One region of the Bradyrhizobium sp. AZCC 2230 genome, then DNA from elsewhere that is predicted to be linked to it. Evidence: predicted binding sites of a transcription regulator. Region 1 holds the regulator's gene; the other holds the start of a gene.
What was found. The regulator PhoB, encoded in region 1, activates phosphate uptake and scavenging genes when phosphate is short. The targets are predictions, from matches to a motif close to TGTCATNNANCTGTCAT.

Region 1 (4,193 bases):
GAAGTGCTTGGGCGTCTTGCTCATCAGCTTGCCGCCCGCTTGTTGCCGGACAGCGCAGTGCAGGCACGTTCGAGCCGGCCGATGCTGTCCTCGATCTCGGCTTCGGTGACGATCAAGGGCGGCAGGAAGCGTACGACATTGTCGCCGGCACCAACGGTGAGCAGCTTTTCGTTGCGAAGCGCTGCGACCAGATCGCCGGAGGGCACCACGGCCTTGATGCCGATCAGCAGCCCCTCGCCGCGGACTTCACTGACGACATCGGGGTGACGGTCGATCACGGAAGCGAGCTTCTGCTTGAGCAGCAGCGACATCTTCTGCACGTGGTCGAAGAAGCGGGGCTTGAGCATGACGTCGAGCACGGCGTTCGCAGCCGAGATCGCCAGCGGGTTGCCGCCGAAGGTCGAGCCGTGCGAGCCGGGCCCCATGCCGGAGGCCGCGTCCGCGGTCGCCAGCACCGCGCCGATCGGGAAGCCGCCGCCGAGCGCCTTCGCGAGCGACATCACGTCAGGCGTGACGCCGGTGCGCCGATGCGCGAAGAGATCGCCGGTGCGGCCCATGCCGGTCTGCACCTCGTCGAAGGCGAGCAGCAGGCCCTTCTCATCGCAGAGCTGACGCAACGCCCTCAGGAAGGAAGGCGTCGCCGAACGCACGCCGCCCTCGCCCTGGATCGGTTCAATCAGGATGCCGGCGGTCTGCGGACCGATCGCCTTCTTCACGGCCTCGATGTCGCCATGCGGGATCTGGTCGAAACCGTCCATCGGCGGACCGAAACCTTCGAGATATTTTGCAGAGCCGGTCGCAGCCAGCGTCGCCAGCGTGCGGCCGTGGAAAGCGCCTTCGAAGGTGATGATGCGGTAGCGCTCCGGATGTCCCTTGGAGAAGTGATAATGGCGGACCAGCTTGATCACACCCTCCAGCGCTTCCGCGCCGGAATTGCAGAAGAACACGAAGTCCGCAAAACTCTCGTTGCAGAGCCGGTTCGCGAGCTTCTCGCCGTCCGGGCTCTGAAACAGGTTCGACATGTGCCAGAGCTTGGTCGCCTGCTCCTGCAGCGCCTTGACCAGCGCGGGATGGGCATGGCCGAGCGCATTCACCGCCACGCCCGAGGTGAAATCGAGATAGCGATCGCCATTGGTCGCGATCAGCCAGCAGCCTTCGCCGCGCTCGAAACCGATGTCGGCCCTAGCGAAAACGGGGAGCAAATGCGGCGCGGCGCTATTGGTCATGATGGTCTCTTTGGATGTTTCGGACGGCCTGAACGTGCGTTGCGCAGCGCATCATTGGTCCGGAAAACGAAACGTGCCGCCTTTTAAGGGCGGCACGCACCACTATCTTATGCCTGGCACCATTGGTGTCAATGCCGCCCGGAAAGCCCCGCGAAACGCTGATTCCGTAGTCTTGCGGTGCCAAATTTGCGGGGTTTTGGCCACGGAACATGTGGAAGCGAGTCGGCGGACTCTTGCGCGTGAGTCACGCCATATTGTAGCGTTTGGCTTGTCAGATACGACATCTCGTGCAGCGGTTCTGATCCCAAAAGTCCTCATGTACCGGCGTAAACGTTCGGGCGTCTCATTGCGCCCGGCGAGCCTTAAGGGATTCTGGCGGCACGGGTTTTTCGAGGCTTAGGCATTCGTCGTGCCGCCCCAGGATGGCAGGCGCGCGGCGAAGGAAAGGTTACAATGACGGTTTTGACCTGGTCCGACGATCGCGTCGAGCAGTTGAAAAAGCTCTGGGAGGCCGGACTTTCGGCCAGCCAGATCGCCGCTGAGCTTGGGAATGTCACCCGCAACGCCGTGATCGGCAAGGTGCACAGGCTCGGCCTGTCGGGCCGCGCCAAGAGCCCGTCTTCGGCAGCTCCGCGGCCGCGCAAGGCGCGTCCGGCGCAGCACATGATGCGGGTGAGCAGGCCCATCGCGCGCGGCAACACCGCGCTGGCGCAGGCCTTCGAGGTCGAGGTGGAGGCTGAACCGGTCACCTACGACAACGTGGTACCGATGAGCCAGCGGCTGTCGCTGCTCGAATTGAACGAGGCCACCTGCCACTGGCCGGTCGGCGATCCCTCGAGCCCGGATTTCTTCTTCTGCGGCGGCAAGGCGCTCTCCGGCCTGCCCTATTGCGCCCAGCACTCGCGGGTGGCGTATCAGCCGGCAGCGGATCGTCGGCGCGCTCCGGCGAAGCCGCCGCGGTAGGCTCAGCTCCAAACGACAACGTCCGGGCCTGGTGCGCAATTGCGCATGGGGCCGGGACGATCGGCAGAAGATCAGCGCGCCTTCGGCGCGCTTTTTGTTTGAGGTCCGTCCGCTCAGGCCTGCTCGGCCTTCGCGAACCGATCATCGAGCGCATAGCCCGCACCGCGCACGGTGCGGATCGGGTCCTGCTCGCGGCCGAGATTGAGCAGCTTGCGCAGGCGGCCGATATGCACGTCGACGGTACGCTCGTCGATGTAGATGTCGCGACCCCAGACGCTGTCGAGCAGCTGCTCGCGCGAGAACACGCGGCCGGGATGCTCCAGGAAGAACTCAAGCAGGCGATATTCGGTCGGACCGAGATCGATCGGCCGGCCGGAGCGCGCCACGCGACGCTTTTCGCGGTCGAGCTCGATATCGCCGAAAGCGAGCACCGTGGCGAGCCGCTCGGGGCTCGCGCGCCGGAGCAGGCCCTTCACACGCGCCAGCAGCTCGGGCACCGAGAACGGCTTGACGATGTAATCGTCGGCGCCGGTCGCCAGGCCCCGCACCCGCTCACTCTCCTCGCCGCGCGCGGTGAGCATGATGATCGGCAGCTGCTTGGTGTCGGACCGCGCACGCAGCCTGCGGCACAGCTCGATGCCGGATAGTCCCGGCAACATCCAGTCGAGCACGATCAGATCGGGGATGTGCTCCTTGAGACGGGTGTCGGCGTCGTCGCCGCGCATCACCGTCTCGACGTCATAGCCGTCGCCTTCGAGGTTGTAGCGGAGGAGCTCGGTAAGAGCTTCCTCGTCCTCAACCACCATAATGCGTGCGCCCATGGGGTCGTCGCTCCTTAAGGATTCAAGTATTGGGGACCGTCGTGGCGAAGGTCGTCATGTCGCCCTTCGGTCGCTTGTCGGTGATGGCCTGGCCTTCGATCATGTAGAACACGGTCTCGGCAATGTTGGTGGCGTGGTCGCCGATCCGCTCGATGTTCTTGGCGCAGAACATCAGGTGGATGCAGAACGAGATGTTGCGCGGATCCTCCATCATGTAGGTGAGGAGCTCGCGGAACAGCGAGGTGCAGATGGCGTCGACTTCCTCGTCGCCCTTCCACACCGCCATCGCCGCCGGCAGGTCGTGCGCGGCATAGGCATCCAGCACCGATTTGACCTGCTGCTGCACGAGGTCGGTCATGTGCTCGAGGCCGCGGAACAGCTTGAGCGGATGGAAATCCGTCTCCAGCGCCGCGACGCGCTTGCCCATGTTCTTTGCGAGGTCGCCGATCCGCTCGAGATCGGTGGCGACGCGCATGGCGCCGACGATCTCGCGCAGATCCACCGCCATCGGCTGGCGGCGCGCGATCGTGAGCACGGCGCGCTCCTCGATCTTCTTCTGCAGCGTGTCGAGCTCGGCGTCGGTGGTGACGACGCGCTGGCCGAGCGCGACGTCGCGGCGGATCAGCGCGTCGACGGAATCGACGATCATGCGCTCGGCGATGCCGCCCATCTCGGCGACCAGGCGCGTGAGCTCCTGGAGGTCGGTGTCGAAGGCCTTTGCGGTATGTTCAGAACCCATATTCCGTCTCCTCAGCCGAACCGGCCGGTGATGTAATCCTGCGTGCGCCGGTCGGTCGGCGACGTGAAGATCTTGCTGGTGTCGTCGAACTCGATCAGCTCGCCGAGATACATGAAGGCGGTCTTGTCGGAGACGCGGGCCGCCTGCTGCATGTTGTGGGTCACGATCGCGATCGTATAGTTCTCGGACAGTTCCTGGATCAGCTCCTCGACCTTGGCGGTCGAGATCGGATCGAGCGCCGAGCAGGGCTCGTCGAACAGGATCACCTCGGGCCGCACGGCGACGGTGCGGGCGATGCAGAGGCGCTGCTGCTGGCCGCCGGAGAGCGACAGACCGGAGGCGTTGAGCTTGTCCTTGACCTCATTCCACAGCGCGCCGCCGCGCAGCGCCTTCTCGACGCGGTCGTCCATCTCCGACTTCGAGATCTTCTCGTACAGACGGATA
Region 2 (4,193 bases), 680 kb from region 1:
ACAAAAGGTAGCGGGTGGCTGCGCCGGACCGGAATCGGGCGATTCCTGCGATTAACCACCTCTACGCGTCAGGATTGCGCGCCAAGGGCGACATTCAGCCGCGCGTGGACGGTTGCAGCGGATGTGTTAGTTTCCCACATATCGGATGGGTTCGGAGACCCGATTGTTAGCCAAAATTAATGTCGGCAGGCATCGGTATCCGAGATAGAATTAGACGACCCGGCGGCATGGCAACCCTCATGCCGGACCGGGCAACCAACGGGAATTCGACCATGTCGGACCTAGACCGCAATTACGCTTCTCCTTTCGGCAGGGCCGCCGGGCGTGTTGACGCCGCGACGGTCGACGCCGGTCTGCGCGCTTACATGCTGCGCATCTACAATTACATGAGCATTGGCCTGGCCATCACCGGCCTGGCCGCGCTTGGCGTCTACATGGCTGCCGTGACTGACGTTCCGACTGCGGAAGCCGTCCGCGTCGGTAAGCTGTTCCTGACGCCGTTCGGCTACGCGATGTTCGTGAGCCCGCTGAAATACCTGTTCATGCTGGCGCCGCTGGCCATGGTGTTCGTGATCTCGGCCGGCATCAACCGTCTCGCCCCCTCGACCGCCCAGATCCTGTTCTGGGTGTTCTCGGCGCTGATGGGCATCTCGCTGTCCTCGATCTTCCTGGTGTACACGCACACCTCGATCGTGCGGGTGTTCTTCATCACCGCGGCGACCTTCGGCGCGCTGAGCCTCTACGGCTACACCACCAAGCGTGACATGAGCGGCATGGGCTCGTTCCTGTTCATGGGCCTGATCGGCATCATCATCGCGAGCCTGGTGAACCTGTTCCTGGCCAGCTCGGTGCTGCAGTTCGTGGTGTCGGTGGTCGGCGTTCTCGTGTTCGCGGGCCTCACCGCCTGGGATACGCAGCGCCTGAAGAACGACTACATCTACGGCTACGCTTCGGCCGGCGGTGACATCGCCGAGCGTGCGGCGATCTCCGGTGCGCTGTCGCTGTATTTGAACTTCATCAACCTGTTCACGCTGCTGCTGCAGCTCCTCGGCCAGCGCGACTAAGCGCCAGGCTTCAGAGAACGGACACGAACCCCGGCCGCGAGGCTGGGGTTTTTGTTTAGGGGCCCGAGTGCTTCCGCAACCACCGTCATCGCGAGCGCAGTGAAGCATCCAGAGTCCCTCCGCGGATGCATTTCTGGATTGCTTCGTCGCAAGGGCTCCTCGCAATGACGGAGTATGTGGAAGCGGCGTTGCCTCTTCCAGCCGCCGCGCGAAGCCTCTAATCTTCCGCCATGTCCGCACCCGAAATCAGGCCCACCCTTGAGGCCGACCTCCCCGCCATCACCGCCATCTATCAGCAGGCCGTCCGCGAGGGCACCGCGACGTTCGAGCTGGAGCCGCCTGATCTCGCCGAGATGACGCGGCGCTATCGCACGCTGGTCGACGGCGGTTATCCCTATTTCGTCGCCACGCTCGAGGGACGCGTGGCCGGCTATGCCTATGCCGGCGCCTACCGGCCGCGGCCTGCCTACCGCTTCACGGTCGAGAACTCGATCTATCTCGATCCCTCCTTCCACCGCCGCGGCATCGGCTCGCTGCTGCTGGAGCGGCTGATCACCGAATGCGAGGCGCGCGGCTTCCGCCAGATGATCGCGGTGATCGGCGATTCCGCCAATGCCGGCTCGATCGGCGTGCACACCAGAGGCGGCTTCAGGATGATCGGCACGCATCCGAATGTCGGCCTGAAATTCGGCCGCTGGCTGGATACGGTGATGATGCAGCGCGACCTCGGCGAGGGCGCGAGCACGGTGCCGGGGAAATAGGTCTGCGCTCCATCCGGGCTGCGAACCTTCGTCACCTCATCGCTCTCGTAGGGTGGGCAAAGGCGCACAGCGCCGTGCCCACCATCTCTCGATCATAGGCGAATGGTGGGCACGCTTCGCTTTGCCCACCCTACCGCACCTCAGTTACCGCACCGTTCGCCTGGCTACACCACCGCCAGCTTCCTATCGATCACCAGCAGCACGCGGTCGAGCTCGTGGCCGCGGCGCAGGATCAGGCCGGTCGCCGAGATCACGCTGTACATGCCCTGCTTGCGGGCCAGCCGCGGATCCTTCTCGATGCGGTAGATCGGCACTTCGGAGGCGCGGCGAAAGACCGAAAACACCGCGCGGTCCTTCAGGAAGTCGATGGCATAGTCGCGCCACTCGCCGTCGGCGACCATGCGGCCATAGAGATTGAGAATTCGGTTCAGCTCGAACCGGTTGAACGTCACCCGACTGAGTTGGGCATTCGCAGCGGCGGGGCGCGCCACTGCGCGCTGCTCGCTCGGATCGGCATCCTCCGGCGTCAAACTCATGCAGCGCCTCCTGTCACATCAGCATGACCCGCCTCCGCGAAGACCGTCCCCGGAGCCACGGTTCATGACAATTGCATGATTGCGCCAACTGTTCCCCGCCGCAAGAGGCTCCTGAGGGTCTCTTGAGGACCTCGGCTCGCCTCGCCAACCGGTTGCGAATCATGACACACGCAACGGTGGAACTTCTCAGCGGCAAACCGTCACGGGAACGTTAGCAGGAATCACAGGATCGCCGCTTTTCCGCCCACGGCCCGCCGCCCTGCACTGCGAAAAGACCTGTGTGCGTTGACCCGGTCCTTTCGGTTCCGGATTCCTCAGCCCCCAGCCCCCCGGGGTCGGACAGGATCGGGTCTGTACGCGCAACAAGGAGGGCCAACGCAAGTTGGTCCTTTTTTGTTTGTGTCGGGGTGTTTCTCTCCGCCGTCATTCCGGGGCGCGCGAAGCGCGAGCCCGGAATCTATTTCCCAGCTCAACAAGAAGATCGATGGATTCCGGTCTCGCGCCAAGAGGCGCGCCCCGGAATGACGAAAACAATTTGGCTGAGAATATCTACGCGCGCTTCAGTGCAGCGACGTGTACGCTGCGCCCAGCATCGCGCCGGGCTTCTCGCGGCTGCCGTCCTGGACATAGACCACCGCGCCGTCGACACCATCGCGCGAGGTGAGGTTCTCGAGCGGCACCGTCCAGCTTTCCGGATGTCCGTTCCAGTCACCGACCTTGAGCAGATTGCGCACCACGTTGTGATAGGTGATCTGCTGGCCGCGATTTTCGCCGCGGCTGATTTCGATCGGCACTGACTTCGCGATCGAGCAGATCCAGACCTCGCCATGCGAGATCGCCGGCTCGTTGCTCGCGGCCACCGACACGTTGATCTGCTTGCCCGCGAGCGACATCGTCACCGGCACGCTCATCACGCCCGTGCCCTTTTCGGTCTTGCCGATCGCGCTTTCGATGCCGGCACGGTCGCTGCCGATGACATGGGCTTCGCCGTTGACCACGACCTGCGGCGTATAGACCTCGCGGTCACCGCGCATGCGTGAATAGGCGCGCTGCCGCGCCGAGAAACGTGAATCGGCCAGCGTGTCCTTCCAGCCGAGATAATCCCAATAATCGATCGGCATGCTGAGCGCGATGATCGAGGGATCCTTGGAGAGGTCGCCGATGACCTTGTCGGCGGGCGGGCAGGAGGAGCAGCCCTGCGAGGTGAAGAGTTCGACCACGGCGCGGGGATCGGCCTGGGCGGGACGGATGACGGCGACGATTGCGCAGATGCCGAGCGCCCCCGACCAGAGTGCGCCGGACCATCGCGAAACCAAATGAGAAGCCATCATTCCAGTCATGTCGAACGTCACATCTCGTATTCGTGGAGGGATATCCTATCGCCTGATGGTCACCGTAGTCTTACGGGCACGGCACATTCAACCATCGTATGCGAAATGTCCGCCGGGCGGGCCCATCTGAAGCATCCCGTAACGCACGAAGGCGACCTTGTGATAGGCCGCCTTCGTTTAACCTTCTACTCACGTCGCGGTGAGCCACCGTTCACAAATTCGCGCTTAGGCGGCGAGCTTGCGCAGCACATAGTGCAGAATGCCGCCGTTCCGGTAGTAATCGAGTTCGTCCAGCGTATCGATGCGGCAAAGCAGCGAAACGCGCTGCAGCGAACCGTCGCCGGACACGATCTCCGCGGTCAGCTTCTGGCGCGGCTTCAGGTCGCCGACGAGGCCACGCAGCGTGACCTTCTCGTCGCCCTTCAGGCCGAGCGACGACCACGAGGTGCCGTCCTCGAAGGTCAGCGGCAGCACGCCCATGCCGACCAGGTTGGAGCGATG

Region 2: V1280_RS29235 (DUF2794 domain-containing protein) is a predicted target of PhoB. The motif match lies at 2,426-2,442, and genes of this name have one in related genera.

The regions. Positions count from the first base shown of each region.
Region 1 is NZ_JAZHRS010000001.1:6,790,924-6,795,116, reverse strand. It holds gene argF (ornithine carbamoyltransferase) at 1-24, opposite strand, end outside; gene V1280_RS32425 (aspartate aminotransferase family protein) at 24-1,226, opposite strand; gene V1280_RS32420 (GcrA family cell cycle regulator) at 1,680-2,189, shown strand; gene phoB (phosphate regulon transcriptional regulator PhoB) at 2,303-3,010, opposite strand; gene phoU (phosphate signaling complex protein PhoU) at 3,033-3,749, opposite strand; gene pstB (phosphate ABC transporter ATP-binding protein PstB) at 3,761-4,193, opposite strand, start outside.
Region 2 is NZ_JAZHRS010000001.1:6,106,382-6,110,574, forward strand. It holds gene V1280_RS29220 (ABC transporter permease) at 1-1, shown strand, start outside; gene V1280_RS29225 (Bax inhibitor-1/YccA family protein) at 273-1,064, shown strand; gene V1280_RS29230 (GNAT family N-acetyltransferase) at 1,295-1,825, shown strand; gene V1280_RS29235 (DUF2794 domain-containing protein) at 1,990-2,361, opposite strand; gene V1280_RS29240 (DUF1223 domain-containing protein) at 2,922-3,701, opposite strand; gene acnA (aconitate hydratase AcnA) at 3,918-4,193, opposite strand, start outside.